2 linked regions of the Pararhizobium sp. A13 genome follow. The protein of the gene in region 1 interacts with the protein of each later gene in a pairwise test. Links are inferred from orthologs where the notes say so. Each region holds a gene or a part of one and is shown on either strand. Other genes may lie near its edges.

Region 1 (10,470 bases):
CGCTCGCAGCACAAGAACAAGGCCAAGGCCTGGGACATGCTGCGCGCCCGCCTCTACGAATCGGAACTGAAGAAGCGCGAAGACGCGGCCAACGCCGAAGCCGCATCGAAGACCGATATCGGCTGGGGCCACCAGATCCGCTCCTACGTGCTGCAGCCCTACCAGCTGGTCAAAGACCTGCGCACGGGGGTAGCGAGCACCGCGCCGGACGACGTGCTCGACGGTGATCTCAACGAGTTCATGGAAGCGGCCCTGGCCCATAGGGTCAATGGCGGCGCCGATGCCGTGGTCGACGATCTCGCTTGAGGCAAACACGTGGTGACAAACAAAAAAGCCGGGCGCCTCGATCGTCCGGCTTTTTGCTTCTGTGCATGCCGATCAGTTAGTTTCGCGCTCGACCTTGATGTCACCGATGTCGTCGATCAGCACGGTCCAGGTTTCCGGTTCCGTTGCCGCAGGATCGGTCTTCAGATAGACGGTGGCAAACAATCCCGGCTGCCGGGCAACGCCATCCGATGTTTCCGGCCGGATGTCGGTCACATACACCTTCATAGCGGAAAACTCTTCGAGTTCCGCGGACGAAACCACCTTCGGCCCCGCGGCGCCAAGTGCGATCTGCTGCAGGAAGACGTGGGTATTTCCCTCGGGCTGACGGACGGCGACAATCTTGTAATATCCGCGCTGCGCCGCCGTGGGCGACGAACTCGCTGCCGGTGCGTTTTCCGTCTTGGCGGCGTTCGGATCAAGCACGCTCAGCGGATCACCGCTCTCTTCCCAATATCCGGTGCTTGTCACGAAAATGATATTGTCGGGCATGAGAACGGTGTCGTCGGCATGGGCGAAAGACCCGACGGCGAGGAGCAAGACCAGACAGCAGGCGGAAAGCGGGGCTGTCCTAAAATTTCGAAGCTGGAGCATCGTCTTCGCCTTTGGTGCGCTTACGTGACAGCAGGATGCTCGGGTGCCAGCATCCCTTGCGGGCCTGGAGGCACACTGAAGTGTTGCACACCTTCAACTGGAATCGATTCCAATTCAAGAGATTGCTGGATGTGCGAGGCGACGGTGCTAGTTCGAGAATTGCTCGGCGAGAATGCGGTCCGACCAGGAGTAATCCGGATCCGAAAGAATATGGGCCGTGATGTTCTCCGATTCGGCGATGCGGACCTTGACGACAGATTTGACTTCGACGTGATCGGCCACTGCGTTGACCGGGCGTTTATCCGGCTCGAGAATGGCGATATCGACCGTGACCTTGTTGGGCAGGAGTGCACCGCGCCAGCGCCGCGGCCGGAAGGGGCTGACGGGGGTGAGTGCCAGCAGCGGCGCTTCGAGCGGCAGGATGGGGCCGTGGGCGGAGAGGTTGTAGGCGGTGGAGCCTGCCGGCGTGGACAGCAGTACGCCATCGCAGATCAGCTCCTCTAGCCTGACACGGCCATCGACGACGACGCGCAGTTTGGCGGCCTGATAGGACTGGCGAAAGAGATAGACCTCGTTGATGGCAAGCGCCCGGAAGCGCTTGCCATCGGTATCGACGGTCTGCATTTCCAGCGGCCGGAAAGTGTTTTCGACGGCCTCGGCGAGGCGCTCGTGCAGATTTTCGGTACTGTAACGGTTCATCAGAAAGCCGATCGAGCCGCGATTCATGCCGTAGACGAGCTTGCCGGAATTCATCGTCTCGTGCAGCGTGTGCAGCATGAAACCATCGCCGCCAAGGGCCACGATCACATCCGCTTCGTCCGGATCATGCTGGCCGTAAAGAGCGATCAATTCCTCTTGAGCCTTTTGCGCCTCGACTGTAGCGGAGGCCGCGAAGGCGATGGTTTTGAACGTGCGAGCCATGAAATGCCTGTATGTTTATGAAAAGGGCGGCCGCGGACTGTAAGCTCCGAAGAAATCCTGCGCGTCCGTTCTTCAACTGACGGCAGTGTCACCGCCGCCGATACCATCGGTATCATGCATAAAAGATCAAGGTGTGAAAGGAAAAGAATGTGCAGCGGAGTGGAGCGATGTCGAACCCGCGCAATGGGTTAGTAGGAGGCATCGCGCAAAAAAATGAAATGGTGCCCCCACCAGGACTCGAACCCGGGACCCCCTGATTACAAATCAGGTGCTCTACCAACTGAGCTATAAGGGCAGCATGTGCGGCAGGGAGTTAGCATATTCTGATCGTGTGTAAAGGGAAAATGCAGTCGCCCGTCTGCTTTTCCAGCTTCGACGGTCGCAGCGGCGCTTTGGTTCTGCAGAGCCTAAGGGTGTGATCATAGACCGGATCTCGGCCGAATGTGTACTGGCGGCGGCAGCGAGCGATGGGCGTGACGTTTCTGGAGCCGCGGCGGAATGAAGAAGACGACAATCGCAATGAGCGCCGACAAAGCGCAGGCGAGCCAGAGCACGCTGGCGCCCAACGCCCGTTCGAGAAAGGCGCCGCAGATACCGCCGGTCGCCATGCCGAGCCAGGGGACAATTTGCATGATCCAGTCGCGCCGGGGCGCACCGACGATCCAGCTGCCGAGCCCTCGGCCGAATCGCGAAAGGCCGCCAGTCACATAGGTCAGTCCGATGGGCAATCCCTCGATGTGTTCGACGGCGGCATTGACCAGTCCCATGGCAAGCACAATCGCGTAGAACTGAAGCGTTGCAAAATCCGGGCCTGTCACGATGGCAGCAACGCCCAGGATGACGGTAACCCCGGTCAGGACGCGGAAGGTGCGCCGTGTCGCATTATGGGCGATGATGATGCCGAGCGCGTTGCCGGCGACAAACATCAGGAGGGCGCCCAGCAGGATCACCGCATATCCCGTTTGCCCATCGGCGAGCGCGACGGCGGCGCGGGTCGTGTTGCCGCTCATGAAGGAAACGAAACTGCCAGCGATAAGCAGCCCTGCGGCGTCGGTCATGCCGGCGAGAAACGAGATTGCAGCGACAAGAACAGTACCGATAGCGGTTCTGCGCCTGCGGATGATGCGCCGCCTCCGTTCTATCGTCATGTTTCCTGCTCCCCGCCGCCGCCGATTCGCTGATGGAGTCAGATTGCTCGCTCCAGAACCGTTCGAACAAGGGGGCGCCGAGCCGCCGCTTATATTATTCCGCGGCGTCAAGCATCGCCGGGGCCGGATCGATTTCCTTGCAACGAGACATGGCGCCGGGCAGGTTTTCGGCGAGGAAATCGATGAGCGCCCGGACGCCGGGCAGGATGCCGTGGCGCGAGGTGAAGACCAGGTGCACGATGGCGTCGTTGGAAGACCATTCGGGCAGCACCGGCAACAGTACGCCGGTGCGGAAGGCGCGTGCACACAGATGATCCGGCAGGAGCGCGATGCCCACGCCTTCGATCGCCGCGCGTTCGAGAATGCCGAAATCGCTGCAGCCGATGATCGGCTGGTGAACAATATCGCGCTTCGTGCCATCGGTGTGATTGAGCTGCCAGGTGTCGGAACTGTGCTGTTCGTTCATGGAAAGCGTCGGCATCGTGCCGAGCGTGTCGATCGTCACGTTGCCGATCCGATCCATCAGCGCCGGGCTCGCTGTCAGGAACTGGCGGGCTTGACCAAGCTTGCGCACGATCAGATGGTTGTCGGTATCGAGTTGGTCGCGGGCCCGAAGGGCGATATCGATGCGCTCCTCGACCAGGTCGATCCGGCGATTGGTCGTCGTGACGAGCAGCCGCACGCCGGGATAAAGCCGGTGGAAGGCGGGCAGAATATGGGCGACCATCGGCGTGAACCCGATCGGGCAGGCGAGGCGGACGATGCCGGTCGGCTCGCTCCTGGCCGCCGCGACCACCGCTTCCGCGGCTTCGACGCCGGAGAGGATTATCTCGCAGCGCTCGTAGAAGGCCTGACCGATCTCCGTCACGCGCAGCTTGCGCGTCGAGCGTTCGAGAAGGCGAACGTCGAGCTGCTGCTCCAGCCGTGCCACATGCTTGCTGAGCTTGGATTTCGGAATGTTGAGAACACGAGCGGCGGCGGAAAAGCCCTTGTGCTTCACCACGGCAGCAAACAGCGCGAGGTCGTTCAGGTCCTGCATGTCACACCTTCCATTTCGTCCAACGTCGAGACTGGATTGTCTCTATCAGGAAACAGTCTGTCAACGAAGGGCGGACTTCTCGGCTCATTGTTTTGAATTCATATGTGACGCACCCAAACGCCACTCAAGACACGAAGGTGCCACCATGAACATTCTCCATATCGACTCCGGTATCCTGGGAGATCATTCCGTATCCCGTCGCCTGACAGCGTCGATCGTCGCTCGCATCAAGGCAGAGCGCCCGGGTGACACCGTTACCTACCGCGATCTCGCCGCTGCTCCGCTGGCGCATCTGAACGGTTCGCACCTGATGGCGGCCTCGGCCAATCCGGAAGGCCTCGACGCCTCGCTTGTTTCCGAGCTTGACGCCGGCCGCGCCTCGCTCAACGAATTCCTTGCTGCCGACGTCGTCGTCATCGGCGCACCGATGTACAATTTCGCCATTCCGAGCCAACTGAAGACCTGGATCGACCGCATCCTTGTTGCCGGAACCACCTTCCGCTACACCGAAGCCGGTGTCGAAGGTCTGGCAAAGGGCAAGAAGGTGATCGTCGCCTCGACCCGCGGCGGCCATTATTCGGGTGCTTCGCCGATCAGCGCCATGGACCATCAGGAAACCTACCTGAGCACAGTGTTCGGCTTCATCGGCATCACCGATGTCGAGTTTGTTCGCGCCGAGGGGCTCGCCATCAGCCCGGATTCGAAGGAAGCAGCGATCACCGAGGCTGAAAAGGCGATCGCCGACCGCGGTCATTTCGATATCGCCGCCTGATCATCTGCGGGATCGCATAACTTTGAAAGCCGGGCACGACGCATGTCCGGCTTTCTTATATCTTGCGCTAGACCCTTCATGGGCTCACGGATGGACGCGCTTTACCCGCCGCCTTTCGAGGCTGACTGGACAGGCACCGGCGGAGGCGGTAGAGCCCGATCACAGGCTTTGGCCAACGGTATCATGATTGGAATCGAAAAGTGGACGTCAGGGACAGCAACGGCACGATCCTCGTTGAGGGCGACAACGTCACTCTGATCAAGGATCTGAAGGTCAAGGGCACATCGGAGACCCTGAAGCGCGGCACGATGATCAAGGGCATCCACCTGACTGATGATCCGGACGAGGTCGAGTGCCGCCACGCCAAGATCAAGGGCCTGGTGCTGCGCACCGAATTTCTGAAAAAGGCCTGAGCACCGGCACCGGAGGGTCTTGCCGGCATGCTCTCTTACCCTGCTTGGAGGCAGGGCATTTTTGTATTAATCTACGCTTATGAAAAGCGTTCAGACATTTTTGGTGGCGACGCTTGTTTCGGCCTTCGCCGGAACGCTTCCAGGCATGTCGCTTGCATCGCCGCCGGACGCGCGTTGTACCTGCAGAAATCGCGACGGTTCGAAACTCGAACTCGGCCAGACCGTCTGCATCCGGATCGGTGACGTGGCCTATCTGGCGCGCTGCGAAATGGAACTCAACGTCACCACATGGCGCAAGCTCCGGGATGGCTGTCCCGAAGCGCGATTGTCGGTCGGCACTAACCTCACCCAATAGTGCTGGTCAGGCCTTTGCCAGGTAACTGCGCGCAGCATACATGGCGATCGCCGCCGCGTTCGAGACATTGAGCGACTTGATGGCGCCGGGCATATCGAGCCGGGCGAGCGCGTTGACGGTCTGGCGGGTCTTCTGCCGCAGCCCCTTGCCCTCGGCGCCGAGAACAAGCGCGATTTTCTCACCGGATAGCGTCTGCTCGAGCGGCGCGGGGCCTTCCGAATCAAGACCGACGGAAACGAAACCGAGCTTGTGCAGTTCTTCCAGCGCATCGGCCAGATTGGTAATCTGGATATAGGGGATCATTTCCAGCGCGCCGGAGGCGGACTTGGCCATGACTCCCGATTCCGTCGGGCTATGGCGCATGGTGGTGATCAGCGCACCGGCATTGAAGGCGACGGCGGAGCGCATGATGGCGCCGACATTGTGCGGGTCGGTGACCTGGTCGAGGACGAGGATCAGCGGGCTGTCCTTCAGCGCCGAAAGGCGGCGAACGGGCAGGGGCTCGGTTTCCAGCATCGCGCCCTGATGGATGGCATCGGGCCCGAGAATCTTGTCGAGATCCTGCGGTGTGACGATCTCCACCGGAAAGCCGAGCGATTCGACCGGACCGGTTTCCAGCCGGACAAGCGCGTTCTGCGTCACCGACAGCTTGGTGATCTTGCGTTCAGGATTATCGAGCGCGGCGCGAACGGTGTGGATGCCGTAGAGCAGCACCTGGTCGGGTGCCAGCTGCGGTGCCTTCCAGTCGGCATTTGATGCTTTCTTGCGGCGATCCTGGACGGGCGTCGGAATTTCGCCGCGCTCGCGCCGGGCGTCGCGATGGGCGCGGCGGAGAGTGGCGTAATGGGTGTCTTTGGCGCTCTTGTCGCCGGGAATATCTTTGCTCATGCCTGCCTTATACTGGTGATAGCGGGCACGGGGAACCGTTTTTCGCGAAATCGATGGCTCGCAATCTTTATGGCGAATTTCGCAACTTTTTCTGACCGATCGTGTTGACAGGATGAAACGGGGCGGTCATATACCCGGCGCAGATCGAAGGGGCGTCTTGCTCCGGCAGAGTGCTTCGATCTGAAATGCTTGGTCGCTTGATCCCGACAGAATAATGGAGGGATGCCCGAGTGGTTAAAGGGGACGGACTGTAAATCCGTTGGCTCAGCCTACGTTGGTTCAAATCCAACTCCCTCCACCATTCTGTCAGACGGATCTTGACCCGCGGGTATAGCTCAATGGTAGAGCAGCAGCCTTCCAAGCTGAATACGCGGGTTCGATTCCCGCTACCCGCTCCAGCAAAATAACCAAACAATCCCGTCGTCTAAAGTTTTTCTTTAGCAATCGCGCACAAGTCGTTGATTTGCGCTGACTTCCGCCTTTGGCGTCGGCGGCGTTGGAATCGCGCTCGGCAATCCCCACATAGACATCAGCAAGAGGCCAAGGTCTTGGAAGGGCGCAAAATAATTAAGTCTTGCGCAATTCTTCCGAAACCCTTAAACGCCTCCCCAAACCGGCGCCGCCGGACGATCCATTCTCATTGATCACAGGAAACGTACCCATGGCAAAGAGCAAATTTGAGCGCAACAAGCCGCACGTTAACATTGGCACGATCGGCCACGTTGACCATGGCAAGACGTCGCTGACGGCAGCGATCACGAAGTATTTCGGCGAATACAAGGCGTATGACCAGATCGACGCCGCTCCGGAAGAAAAGGCGCGCGGCATCACCATCTCGACGGCGCACGTCGAATATGAGACGCCGGCCCGTCACTATGCGCACGTCGACTGCCCCGGCCACGCCGACTACGTCAAGAACATGATCACCGGTGCGGCCCAGATGGACGGCGCGATCCTGGTTTGCTCGGCTGCCGACGGCCCGATGCCGCAGACCCGCGAGCACATCCTGCTTGCCCGTCAGGTCGGCGTTCCGGCGATCGTCGTGTTCCTCAACAAGGTCGACCAGGTCGACGACGCCGAACTGCTCGAACTCGTTGAGCTGGAAGTGCGCGAACTGCTGTCGTCCTACGACTTCCCGGGCGACGACATCCCGATCATCAAGGGTTCGGCTCTGGCTGCGCTGGAAGATTCGGACAAGAAGATCGGCGAAGACGCGATCCGCGAGCTGATGGCAGCGGTTGACGCCTACATCCCGACGCCTGAGCGTCCGATCGACCAGCCGTTCCTGATGCCGATCGAAGACGTGTTCTCGATCTCGGGCCGTGGCACGGTCGTCACCGGTCGCGTCGAGCGCGGCATCGTCAAGGTTGGCGAGGAAATCGAAATCGTCGGCATCCGTCCGACGACGAAGACGACCTGCACCGGCGTTGAAATGTTCCGCAAGCTGCTCGACCAGGGCCAGGCCGGCGACAACATCGGCGCGCTGCTGCGCGGCGTCACCCGTGACGGCGTCGAGCGTGGCCAGATCCTGTGCAAGCCGGGTTCGGTCAAGCCGCACAAGAAGTTCATGGCTGAAGCCTACATCCTGACGAAGGAAGAAGGCGGCCGTCATACGCCGTTCTTCACCAACTACCGTCCGCAGTTCTACTTCCGCACGACGGACGTGACGGGCATCGTGTCGCTGCCGGAAGGCACGGAAATGGTCATGCCGGGCGACAACGTCACCGTTGCCGTCGAGCTGATCGTGCCGATCGCGATGGAAGAAAAGCTGCGCTTCGCCATCCGCGAAGGCGGCCGCACCGTCGGCGCCGGCATCGTCGCATCGATCGTCGAGTAATCGCTTAAGATTGCCGGAATTCTGGAAGGCCCCGCTGGAAACAGTGGGGCCTTTTTGCGTTATCTTCTTGCCTGCATGAAACTGCAAGGCGTCGCGTGATGTTTGCAACGTGCTTTCGTGTATTCAGCGGCACGGGACTTTGGCGCCCTGCAACCTCGCACTTTCCTCGCAGTATTGCGGGGTCAGTGGCCGAATCTTTTGAAGCGCTTGAAGAAGCCGCGGATGCGGCGCTCGAGCTTCGTCTTCGACCAGAGCTTGGCGACTTGCCGTTCAATCCCGGTGAAGCGGTTGGCAAGCACATTGTTGGCAACGAGCGCGATCGTCGCTTCGCTGAATTCGGGAAACCGGCTGTGGATGCGGGCGAGGCAACCGGCCGGTTCGCTGAGTTTTTCCTCAAAACGCCGGATGCGACCCTTCTTGACGAAAAGCTGCAGCATGATCTGCTCGAACGTCCAGTCATGTTCGGTGTACATGCTGAACTGCAGGCCGGCAACGCCCGTGAAGCCGCAAAGGCAGACATTGGCATGCGGCATCTTCTCGGCAAGCCAGACGGCAATGGCAAAGCCCGTGGTCGGCATCCGTTCCACCGGGTAGAGCGGGCCGAACGTGTAGTCGAAATCGAGCGTATGCGGCACCAGGTCGCTTTTGCGCGGCGACGTCACTCCAGCCCCTCCATCCGCAACCCCACGATCGGCGATCACGCCAATTTCAGCCTTCAGGCTACGCGTAAAAAGACTGTAGGCCGTGTCGAAATGCTTCTGCGACTTCAGGAAGCGCGTACCGCCGGCGACGAGACGATGACAGAGTACGGCGTCCTTGTCGAAAGGGCGGGAGAGGACTTTGGCGCAACCCGTGAAGAAGACGTAAAGTGTTTTCTCCGGCAACGTGCTCGTGATTACGTCGATATCGACGCTTTCGCTGTTGGCGATCAACGCCACCATTTCATAGCCTGAGAGAAGTGCTTCGAAATCTTCGGCTTGCATCGACATGTTTTCGTGGCCGTCCGGACTGTTATACCTTGTGCAATACGACATAGATGACGCCGCGCCTTCCGTCATCCCTTGCCGCGCAGAAATAACATTGCGGCTGCGGAACGGACAGGGCATATCGGTTTTGACGAGGAAAGCCGCCTGTTTGGGTGGCCAGCAAGCGGAGGATGTCCCATGAACAAGCGGATTCTGTTCACCGGCGGTGCGGGCAAGGCGGGGCGGCATGCCGTGCCATATCTGGTCGAGGCCGGCTATGAGGTTCACAATGTCGATCTCGTGCCGCTCGATAGCCCCGGTGTCACCAACCTCATCGCCGACATCACTGACAGCGGTCAGATGTTCAACGTCATGTCGATGCACCGGGACTTTCCGGATCTTGAACACGGGCAGGGGCCGCAGCCGTTTGACGCCGTTGTTCATTTCGCCGCCGTACCGCGCATCCTGATCAAGCCGGACAACGAGACCTTCCGCATCAACACGATGGGCACCTACAATGTCATCGAGGCGGCGGTGAAGTTCGGCATCCGCAAGATCATCGTCGCGTCAAGCGAAACCACCTATGGCGTCTGCTTTGCCGAAGGCCACCGCGACTTCCATCAGTTTCCGCTGGAAGAGGACTACGACGTCAATCCGATGGACAGCTACGGCCTGTCGAAGGTGGTCAACGAGAAGACGGCGCGCGCCTTTGCCGAGCGTTCCGGCTTCGATATCTATGCGCTGCGCATCGGCAATGTGATCGAGCCGCATGAATATGAGCGATTCCCGGCCTATTTCGCCAATCCGGAGATCCGCAAGCGCATCGCCTGGAGCTATATCGACGCGCGCGATCTCGGCCAGATCGTCAAGCTCTGCATCGAGAAGGACGGTCTTGGCTTCGAGGTCTTCAACGCGGCGAACGACACGGTCTCGGCCGATACGCCGTCGCGCGAGCTTGCAGCCCGCTATTTCCCCAACGTACCGTTCACGCGGGAGATCGGCGAATTCGAGGGGCTCTTGTCGAACCGGAAGATTCGCGAGGTGCTCGGGTTCAAGGAAGAGCATGACTGGCGGAAATATGTCAGCAGGTGAGCGAGGCTCATTTGCTCGGTAAAAAAGAAAGCCGGATATCACCGAATTCTTTCTCTTTTTCCGGTAAAGACGCTTGTCATCGCCGGGCAAACTGAATAATAAGCCGCAGACTTACCGCGGCA
Region 2 (10,617 bases), 390 kb from region 1 along the record:
CTCTTGAGATGACGAGGTAGTAGCCCGGACCGAACGGCCAGGCGGATCAGATGGCGTCGATGCCTGTCTCACCGGTGCGGATTCGAATGACCTCTTCGATATTGGAGACGAAAATCTTTCCATCACCAATACGCCCGGTCTGGGCGGCGTTTCGAATGGCCTCGATCACGGCTTCGGCGTTCTCGTCTGCCAGCACGACTTCGACTTTCACCTTCGGGAGAAAATCAACAACGTATTCTGCCCCACGGTAAAGTTCCGTGTGGCCCTTCTGGCGTCCAAAGCCCTTCGCTTCCGTGACGGTGATACCCTGCAGGCCAACCTCCTGAAGGGCTTCCTTCACTTCGTCAAGCTTGAAAGGCTTTATGATCGCTTCGATCTTTTTCATGAGAAAATGTCTCTCCGCTTCTCCCGTTATAGCAGGCTTATGCCCGCTTGCCCTCAATATGCATTTTACATGCCAGATATGGCAAATGCGATGCCGTTTTGGACGAAAACTCCTCCAACAGAGACGATCATAGCTGTTTCTTCAGAATAAACAGCGCCTTTTGCCTATTTTTTATGAATTTTTGTATGTCGCTGGTCATCGCGGGCGCGTTGCTTGTTTGAGGGCCGTATTAAGCGGCATAGATAAGCGCTAAATATGTGCAAATGCATAAAAAATAAACATTTGCTGTTCGTGTTTTAGCCTTGCAGGCGCTTCGCCAGCAGGGCATTTTGAGGCCATGCCAGCTTTTAGAAACGACGCCATCGTTACGCCCGCCGAAATGACCGCGATCGATGCCGATGCGGCTCGCTCGGGGATCAACAGTTTCAGCCTGATGACATCCGCCGGAACGGCCGTTTCGGCGGCGGCCTTGCGGCTTTATCCCGGTGCCTTGCGGTTTGTCGTCCTGTGCGGTCCCGGCAACAATGGCGGGGATGGCTATATCGCCGCCGCCGCCTTGCGCGGCAGCGGCGCGGATGTCGAAGTCCATGCCTTGGGCAATCCGGCGGCCTTGAAAGGCGATGCAGCGCGTGCCTACGCGGGCTGCGGCGTTGCGGTGAAACCGCTTGCGGACTATGGCCCGATTGCCGGAGACGTCGTCATCGACGCTTTGTTCGGAGCGGGTCTTTCACGCGCTGTTCCGCCGGAGGCGGCAAGCGTGATGCGGGCGGTAGAGAGCCAGGATCTTCCGGTCATCGCCGTCGATCTGCCCTCCGGTGTCGACGGCCGCAGCGGACAGGTGCTGGGAGCAAGTTTTCACGCCCGTCACACGGTCACGTTCGTGGCCCGGAAGCCGGGACATCTGCTGACACCGGGGCGGATGCTTTGCGGCACGCTGGAGGTGTTCGACATCGGCATCCCCGAGCGCATCCTGCGTGCTCGTGCAGGCACGCTTTGCGAAAACAGCCCGCATCTCTGGCGGGAGCACGCCTTTGCCCTGGACCCGGCCGCGCATAAATTCAAACGCGGGCACCTTGCGGTTTTTTCGGGCGGCCCGCTTTCGACAGGCGCCGCGCGGCTATCGGCGGTCGCCGGACTGAGGGCGGGGGCCGGATTGGTGACGATCGCCTCGCCCGCCGCGGCCCTGCAAGCCAATGCGTCTCATCTGACGGCGGTGATGTTGAAACAGATCGAGGATGAAGACGACCTCTCGCACTGGCTGGCCGACAAACGCATCAGCGCCTTCGTGCTTGGCCCGGGATTTGGCGATCTGGAGAGGGCGCGGCGGTACGCCCTGATGCTCGCGGGGCGAAAACTGGTGCTCGATGCCGATGGCATCACGGCTTTCAAGGACGACCCCGCGTCGCTCTTCAAGGCCTACGCAAAGGGTGAAACGCGCCTGGTCATGACACCGCATGAGGGCGAGTTCGCCCGGCTGTTTCCGGATATCGAGGCCGATAAAGCCCTTTCCAAGGTAGACCGCGCCATTGCCGCCGCCAAACGCAGTCGTGGCGTCGTCGTCTACAAGGGCGCAGATACGGTGATCGCCGCGCCCGACGGCCGCGCTGCAATCAACACCAATGCGCCGCCGTGGCTGGCGACGGCAGGATCGGGAGATACGCTTGCCGGTATTGTCGGCGCGCATCTGGTGCAGGGCATGCCAGCCTTCGAGGCGGCCGCCGCCGGTGTCTGGCGTCATGGACGAGCCGGCGCCAAAGCAGGCGAGGGGCTGACGGCGGAAGACCTCGCAGCGGCAATCGAACCGCTTTCGGTCTGATCAGTCCACCCGCTTCTGCAGTGCCCGCGCGCCATTCGGCGCATTGACCTTGCCTTCGGTGATGAAGAAGGCAAAGACATCGCGGGGTTTCTTTTCAGGCTTGTGCGAGGGAGCGCCGAACTCCAGCTCGTCAACCACGCCGCCTGAAGCCCAGTTCTTTAGCCGATCGGCCCAGAGATCGAGCCGCTTTTCATCGTAGCAAGTCTCGACATCATCGCTACCGGTTTGCAGGCGCGCATAGACGAAATCCGAAGTGACATCGGCGATCATCGGGTATTCGGCGTGATCGGCGCAGACCACCGCGACATTGTATCTTGCCAGCAGCGCGATGAATTCCGGCGTCCGGAACGAGGGATGGCGCACTTCAACGACGTGCCGCAGCGTCAAGCCATCCTGCTTCTCCGGCAGCAGTGCCAGAAAGGCACCGAAATCATCGGCATCGAATTTCTTGGTCGGCATGAATTGCCACAGGATCGGGCCGAGACGCGGCCCCAACTCCGTCAGCCCCTGGCCAAGAAATCGGCTGATCGATTCACCCGCCTCGCCCAGCACCTTCTTGTTGGTGGCAAAGCGGCTGGCTTTCAGGGAAAAGACAAAATCCTCCGGCACTTCGGCCGCCCATTTGGCAAAGGTTTCCGGCTTCTGCGAGCTGTAATAGGTGCCGTTGACCTCGATGACCTTCAGCTGCCGGCTGGCATATTCCAGCTGCCGCTTCTTCGACAGCGTTTCCGGATAGAACGTCCCCTCCCAAGGATCGAAGGTCCAGCCGCCGATGCCGCAGCGGATCGTGCCTGATTTGGTCATGCTGTCTCCCCCTCGCGTTACCTTTTACTCCGCCGCTTCCGCCTTACGGATCGGGCGTCTTTCCAACAGCTCCTTCAAGAAGGCCCCGGTATGCGACCGCTTTTCCTTGACGATGTCCTCTGGCGTTCCTGCTGCAATGACCTCGCCGCCGCCGTCGCCACCTTCGGGGCCGAAATCGATCACCCAGTCGGCGGTCTTGATGACCTCGAGATTGTGCTCGATGACGACGACCGAATTGCCCTGATTGACGAGTTCATGCAGAACTTCAAGAAGTTTGGCTACATCATGGAAATGCAATCCAGTTGTTGGTTCATCCAGAATATAGAGCGTGCGCCCGGTCGAACGCTTCGACAGCTCCTTGGCAAGCTTGACGCGCTGCGCCTCGCCGCCCGAGAGCGTGTTGGCCTGCTGACCGACCTTGATGTAGCCGAGGCCGACCTGGTTGAGCGTGATCAGCTTGTCGCGCACGGCCGGAACGGCGGCGAAGAACTCGACTCCTTCTTCGACCGTCATGTCGAGCACATCGGCGATCGATTTGCCCTTGAAATGCACATCGAGCGTCTCGCGATTGTAGCGTTTGCCGTGGCAGACATCGCAGGTGACATAGACATCCGGCAGGAAGTGCATCTCGATCTTGATGACGCCGTCGCCCTGGCAGGCCTCGCAGCGGCCACCCTTGACATTGAAGGAGAAACGACCAGGCTGGTAGCCGCGCGCTTTTGCCTCCGGCAGGCCGGCAAACCAGTCGCGAATCGGGGTGAAGGCGCCGGTGTAGGTCGCCGGATTGGAGCGCGGCGTGCGGCCGATCGGCGACTGGTCGATGTCGATCACCTTGTCGATGTGTTCGAAACCGTCGATCCGGTCGTGTTCCGCCGGATTTTCGCGCGCGCCCATGATGCGGCGTGCGGCCGCCTTGTAGAGCGTCTCGATCAGGAAAGTTGACTTGCCGCCGCCCGATACGCCGGTGACCGCGGTGAAGATGCCGAGCGGGATCGAGGCCGTGACGTTCTTCAGATTGTTGGCGCGGGCGCCGACAACCGTGATTTCCTTTTTCTTCTTCAGTTTGCGCCGTTCGGACGGCACGGCGACCGAAAGTTCGCCGGAAAGATATCTTCCGGTCAGCGAGTTCGGATTGGCGATGATGTCGGACGGCGCGCCTTGCGCGACCACCTCGCCGCCATGGATGCCGGCGGCGGGTCCGATATCCACGACATAGTCGGAAGTCAGGATCGCATCCTCGTCGTGCTCGACGACGATCACCGTATTGCCGATGTCGCGCAGATGCCGAAGCGTCTCGAGCAGCCGGGCATTGTCGCGCTGATGCAGGCCGATCGACGGCTCGTCGAGCACGTAGAGCACGCCGGTCAGGCCCGAACCGATCTGCGAGGCCAGCCGGATACGCTGGCTTTCGCCGCCCGACAGCGTCCCAGAATTGCGCGAGAGGCTGAGATATTCCAGGCCCACATCGTTGAGGAAGCGCAGCCGCTCGCGGATTTCTTTCAGGATGCGAACGGCGATCTCGTTCTGCTTGGCATTCATATGGCCCGGCAGTGTCTCGAACCAGTCGCGCGCAACGCGGATCGACATATCGGTCACTTCGCCGATATGCAGCTTGTCGATCTTGACCGCTAACGCTTCCGGTTTCAGGCGGAAACCGTCGCAGGCAGGGCAGGGCGCCGCCGACATGTAGCGCTCGATTTCCTCGCGTGCCCAGGCACTGTCGGTCTCCTTCCAGCGCCGCTCCAGGTTGGGTACGATGCCTTCGAAGGTCTTGGTGGTGTTGTAGGACCGCGCACCGTCCTCGTAATGGAAACTGATCTTTTCGTCGGTGCCCTGCAGGATCGCATGCCTGGCTTCGTCGGACAGATCGCTCCATTTGTTTGACAGCTTGAAGCCAAACGCCTTGCCGAGGGCTTCGAGCGTCTGATTGTAGTAGGGCGACGAGGACTTGGCCCAGGGCGCGATGGCACCGTTCTTCAATGTCCGGTCGGGTTCCGGAACGATCAGCGCCTCATCGATCTTCTGCTGGCTGCCAAGACCGTCGCAGGTCGGGCAGGCACCGAACGGATTGTTGAACGAAAACAGCCGCGGCTCGATCTCCGAAATTGTGAAACCGGACACGGGGCATGCGAATTTTTCGGAGAACAGAACGCGCTCGTGCGTCTCGTTCAGCGACTTGTTGGCAGAGCCCCCCGCGGCCGTCTCTTCCGGCGGCAGCGGCTTGTCGGCGAATTCGGCGATGGCCAGGCCGTCGGCGAGCGTCAGGCAGGTTTCGAGACTGTCGGCCAGACGCGCCGTCAGGTCGGGGCGCACGACGACGCGGTCGACGACGACGTCGATGTCGTGCTTGTACTTCTTGTCGAGCGTCGGCGCCTCGGCGATCTCGTAGAACTGCCCGTCGATCTTGACGCGCTGAAAGCCCTTCTTCATCAGCTCGGCAAGCTCTTTCTTATACTCGCCCTTGCGGCCGCGCACGATCGGAGCCAGGATATAGAGCCGTGTTCCCTCACCGAAATCGATGACACGATCGACCATCTGGCTGACCGTCTGGCTTTCGATCGGCAGGCCGGTGGCTGGAGAATAGGGCACGCCGACGCGGGCAAACAGCAGGCGCATATAGTCGTAGATTTCGGTGACCGTGCCGACCGTCGAGCGCGGATTGCGCGAGGTCGTTTTCTGCTCGATCGAGATCGCCGGTGACAGCCCGTCGATCTGGTCGACATCCGGCTTCTGCATCATCTCGAGGAACTGACGGGCATAGGCCGAGAGACTCTCGACATAGCGGCGCTGGCCTTCCGCATAGATCGTGTCGAAAGCGAGCGACGATTTTCCGGAACCGGACAGGCCGGTCATGACGATCAGCTTGTTGCGCGGCAGGTCAAGGTCAATGCCCTTCAGATTGTGCTCGCGCGCGCCGCGGATGGAAATGGTCTTGAGTTCGCTCATCGTGTCCAGCTTTGTAAGTCCATTGAAAGCTCCTATTTAAGTACGGCATAGCGCATGTCGAGGCGCAATGCGAAAAACAGGCTGGCTTTCCCGAGTCGGTTGACAGGATATTACGAGTTTACTAGAACAAATAAAGAACAAACTTCAAAATCTGTTGTGGATGACGGGATGCAAAGGGGCGTATGGTGAGCTGTCAGCCGCTAAAGTGCGCGCTCTAAATTTTGGTGGCCGGGCAGCGATGCCGGGCGGGATAACAGGAAAAGCAAGATGGCGGGTAGTGTCAACAAGGTGATTTTGATCGGAAACCTCGGGGCCGACCCGGAAATCCGGCGCACGCAGGACGGCCGGCCGATCGCCAACCTGAACATCGCGACGTCGGAAACCTGGCGCGACCGCAATTCCGGCGAGCGCAAGGAAAAGACCGAGTGGCACCGCGTGGTGATCTTCAACGAGGGCCTCTGCAAGGTTGCCGAGCAATATCTGAAGAAGGGCGCCAAGGTTTATATCGAAGGCGCGCTGCAGACCCGCAAATGGCAGGACAAGGACGGCCAGGATCGCTATTCGACGGAAGTGGTGCTGCAGGGCTTCAACTCGACGCTGACGATGCTCGACGGCCGCGACGGCGGTGGCGCTGGTGCCGGCGCCGGTCGTGGCGGCTCGGACTACGGTGGCGGCAATCTCGGCGGAAGCTCCGGCAATTACGGCGACGACTACGATCGTCCGGCGTCTGCGCCTTCGGGCCGCTCCAGCGGGGGCGGCGGAAACTTTTCACGCGACATGGACGACGACATTCCGTTCTGATTCTGCCAATTGCGGCACAACAAAAGAAGGCCCGGGAAACCGGGCCTTCTTGCGTCAGGGGTGAGGCGTGACTGCCTCACGCGAAAGCCGACTTCACGCCATCGACGACGAACTGGACGGCGAGAGCCGCCAGAATGACGCCGAGCAGTCGTGTCAGGATGGCGCGGCCGGTGACGCCGAGAAACCTGTCGATGCGCTCGGCAATGACGAGTGCGGCAAAGAGAAGGGCCAGACAGAAGGCGATAACGAGAATGAGCTGAGCCCTGTCGATGGTGGCGGAGAGGGATCCCGACAAAAGGATCGTCGCCGAGATCGCGCCGGGACCGGCAATCAGGGGCAATGCCAGCGGAAACACTGCGATATTGTGAATGTGGTCGCGGGTGATGGCCGCTTCGCCGGTTTTTTCCTTCCGCTCATTTCTTTTCTCGAAGATCATCTCGAAGGCGATCCAGAAGAGCAACAGGCCGCCGGCGATCCGGAACGCGCCGATCGAAATGCCCAACAGCGAAAGGATGCCGTTGCCGAACAGGGCAAAGGCCGAGAGAATGAAGAAGGCGATCAGCGTGCCGCGGCGCGCCACAAGGAACCGTTGTTGGCGGCTCATGCCCGTGGTCAGGCTGAGGAAGATCGGCGCGAGGCCGGGTGGATCGATGGTGACCAGAATGGTGGTCAGCGCATTGATCAGAAGGTCGAAGTGTGACATCCGATGTCCCCGTCGCGGCCTTGTTTATGATCGCCGTCTCATGGATTGTTAGGCGACCGGATCGACGAAGGAAAGAGCCGTTTCGGACCGTTCCTTCGCTTTTGCCTTGCAAATGCCATCCATAGCGCCGAAGAGCCTAAAAGGCTGTTCAAAACCCGGCCCCGAAATTGGCGCTCGCCAATGCATTCGGCTATAAAAATCTGTCTGATTCTGAACAAAGATCGTGATCGAAATTGACTGAACAAACCACACCCGGCGGCGGCAAGAATCCACCAGGCATCGAGCCTATTTCCATCATGGAGGAAATGCAGCGGTCGTATCTCGATTACGCCATGAGCGTCATCGTCAGCCGCGCTCTTCCCGATGTCCGCGACGGTCTGAAGCCGGTTCACCGCCGCATCCTCTGGGGGATGAGCGAACTCGGCATCGACTGGAACAAGAAATACGTCAAATGCGCCCGCGTCACCGGTGACGTGATGGGTAAATACCACCCGCACGGCAACATGGCGATTTACGACGCCCTGGCGCGCATGGCGCAGCCTTGGTCGTTGCGTCTGCCGCTGATCGACGGTCAGGGCAATTTCGGCTCCATCGACGGCGATCCACCGGCGGCCGAACGCTACACGGAATGCCGGCTGCAGAAGGCAGCGCATGCGCTGCTCGACGACCTCGACAAGGAAACGGTCGATTTCCGCGACAACTATGACGGTACGCTGAACGAACCCTCGGTCGTTCCGGCCAAGTTCCCGAATCTGCTGGTCAATGGCGCAGGCGGCATCGCGGTCGGCATGGCGACGAACATCCCGCCGCACAACCTGATGGAAGTCATCAACGGCTGCATCGCGCTGATCGACGATCCGGCGCTCGAACTGCCGCAATTGATGGAGATCATTCCCGGACCGGACTTCCCGACCGGCGCCTTCATCCTTGGCCGCTCCGGCATCCGCTCGGCCTATGAGACGGGCCGCGGCTCGGTCATCATGCGCGGCCGCGCCACCATCGAACCGATGCGCGGCGATCGCGAACAGATCATCATCACCGAAGTTCCCTATCAGGTGAACAAGGCGACGATGATCGAGAAGATGGCAGAACTGGTCAAGGACAAGCGCATCGAGGGCATTTCCGACCTGCGCGACGAATCCGACCGCCAGGGCTACCGCGTCGTCGTCGAACTCAAGCGCGACGCCAATGCGGAGGTCATCCTCAACCAGCTTTATCGCTACACGCCGCTGCAGACCTCCTTCGGCTGCAACATGGTGGCGCTGAACGGCGGCAAGCCGGAGCAGATGACGCTGCTCGACATGCTGCGCGCCTTCGTGGCCTTCCGCGAGGAAGTCATCAGCCGGCGCACGAAGTACCTGCTGCGCAAGGCGCGTGAGCGCGCGCACGTTCTGGTCGGTCTCGCCATTGCGGTTGCCAATATCGACGAGATCATCAAGCTGATCCGCGAGGCGCCGGATCCGCAGACCGCCCGCGAGCAATTGATGACGCGCCGCTGGCCTGCCTCCGATGTCGAGAGCCTGATCCGGCTGATCGACGATCCGCGCCACCGGATCAATGAGGACCTCACCTACAACCTGTCGGAAGAGCAGGCGAGGGCGATCCTTGAACTTCGTCTCGCCCGCCTGACGGCGCTTGGACGTGACGAAATCGGCGACGAACTCAACAAGATCGGCACCGAGATCAGCGATTATCTGGACATCCTCTCCTCGCGCGTCCGCATCATGACGATCGTGAAGGACGAGCTTATAGCCGTGCGCGACGAATTCGGCACGCCGCGCCGCACCGAGATCGTCGAAGGCGGTCCGGACATGGACGATGAGGATCTGATCGCCCAGGAAGACATGGTCATCACCGTGTCCCACCTCGGCTATATCAAGCGGGTGCCGCTGACGACCTACCGGGCGCAGCGTCGCGGCGGCAAGGGCCGCTCCGGCATGGCGACGCGCGACGAGGATTTCGTGACGAGGCTTTTCGTCGCCAACACGCACACGCCGATCCTGTTCTTCTCCTCGCGTGGCATCGTCTACAAGGAGAAGGTCTGGCGTCTGCCGATCGGAACGCCGCAGTCGCGCGGCAAGGCACTGATCAACATGCTGCCACTCGAAGCCGGCGAACGCATCACCACGATCATGCCGCTGCCTGAGGACGAGAGCACTTGGGAAAACCTCGACGTGATGTTCTCGACCACCCGCGGCACGGTTCGCCGCAACAAGCTGTCGGATTTCGTCCAGGTCAACCGCAACGGCAAGATCGCCATGAAGCTCGAGGAGGAGGGTGATGAAATCCTCTCCGTCGAGACCTGTACCGATCAGGACGACGTCCTTCTAACGACGGCTCTCGGCCAGTGCATCCGGTTCCCAGTCGATGATGTGCGCGTCTTCGCGGGCCGAAACTCGATCGGCGTCCGCGGCATCTCGCTCGGTGAAAACGACAGGATCATCTCGATGACCATCGTCGGCCATGTCGGTGCCGAGCCTTGGGAACGCGCTGCCTACCTGAAGCGCGCCGCGGCAGAACGGCGCGCGGCAACCGGCGAAGACGAGGAAATCGCTCTGGTCGGCGAAGAGGTGACTGAGGAAGGTCAACTTGACGAGGCCCGTTACGAGGAACTGAAGGCGCGCGAACAGTTCGTGCTGACGGTCTCGGTCAAGGGATTCGGCAAGCGGTCGTCCACCTACGATTTCCGCACCTCCGGCCGCGGTGGCAAGGGCATCCGCGCGACGGACACGTCGAAGACGGGCGAAATCGGCGAACTCGTCGCAGCCTTCCCGGTCGAAGACAACGATCAGATCATGTTGGTGTCGGATGGCGGCCAGCTGATCCGCGTGCCTGTCAACGGCATCCGCCTTGCCAGCCGCGCGACCAAGGGTGTGACGATCTTCTCGACAGCCAAGGACGAGAAGGTCGTCTCGGTCGAGCGGATCAGCGAGCCGGAATCCGATGAGGAAGACGAGATTGCGGCCGGGTCGGACGTGCCGGAAGGCGAGCCGCCCGCTGCAACGGAAGAGTAACGGTTCCTCCATGTCAAGATGAAAACCGGGCGATCCTGTCGCCCGGTTTTTCTTTGCCATTGAATTTGTTCGTCCGCGAATTAATCCTGTCGTTGCACCGTTACAGACGTGATTCCCAGATGGGCAATCGGGGCAAGGGGCAGGGAAT

What was found.
Region 2: the proteins of rlmB (region 1) and WI754_RS15505 interact in binary tests that used the Escherichia coli proteins (3 or more experiments, as listed by UniProt). The link is inferred for Pararhizobium sp. A13 from one-to-one orthologs.

What each region holds. Positions count from the first base shown.
Region 1 is NZ_CP149510.1:2,752,918-2,763,387, forward strand. Bases 4,514-7,327 are described here. They hold rlmB (23S rRNA (guanosine(2251)-2'-O)-methyltransferase RlmB), read right to left. Parts: upstream 6,455-7,327; coding sequence 5,573-6,454; downstream 4,514-5,572. Other genes in these bases: WI754_RS13545 (FMN-dependent NADH-azoreductase), read left to right, coding at 4,514-4,798; WI754_RS13550 (alkylphosphonate utilization protein), read left to right, coding at 4,999-5,211; WI754_RS13555 (hypothetical protein), read left to right, coding at 5,357-5,566; tuf (elongation factor Tu), read left to right, coding at 7,116-7,327. Also shown: WI754_RS13520 (hypothetical protein), read right to left, coding at 379-918; WI754_RS13525 (NAD kinase), read right to left, coding at 1,066-1,839; WI754_RS13535 (YoaK family protein), read right to left, coding at 2,259-2,987; WI754_RS13540 (LysR family transcriptional regulator), read right to left, coding at 3,082-4,026; more of WI754_RS13545, read left to right, coding at 4,172-4,513; more of tuf, read left to right, coding at 7,328-8,291; WI754_RS13580 (hypothetical protein), read right to left, coding at 8,474-9,274; WI754_RS13585 (NAD(P)-dependent oxidoreductase), read left to right, coding at 9,455-10,348. UniProt on the Escherichia coli protein: Specifically methylates the ribose of guanosine 2251 in 23S rRNA.
Region 2 is NZ_CP149510.1:3,143,231-3,153,847, forward strand. Bases 1-2,961 are described here. They hold WI754_RS15505 (NAD(P)H-hydrate dehydratase), read left to right. Parts: upstream 1-722; coding sequence 723-2,201; downstream 2,202-2,961. Other genes in these bases: WI754_RS15500 (P-II family nitrogen regulator), read right to left, coding at 47-385; WI754_RS15510 (DUF72 domain-containing protein), read right to left, coding at 2,202-2,961. Outside these bases: more of WI754_RS15510, read right to left, coding at 2,962-3,005; excinuclease ABC subunit UvrA, read right to left, coding at 3,030-5,951; WI754_RS15520 (single-stranded DNA-binding protein), read left to right, coding at 6,219-6,752; WI754_RS15525 (MarC family protein), read right to left, coding at 6,829-7,455; gyrA (DNA gyrase subunit A), read left to right, coding at 7,689-10,469. UniProt on the Escherichia coli protein: Bifunctional enzyme that catalyzes the epimerization of the S- and R-forms of NAD(P)HX and the dehydration of the S-form of NAD(P)HX at the expense of ADP, which is converted to AMP.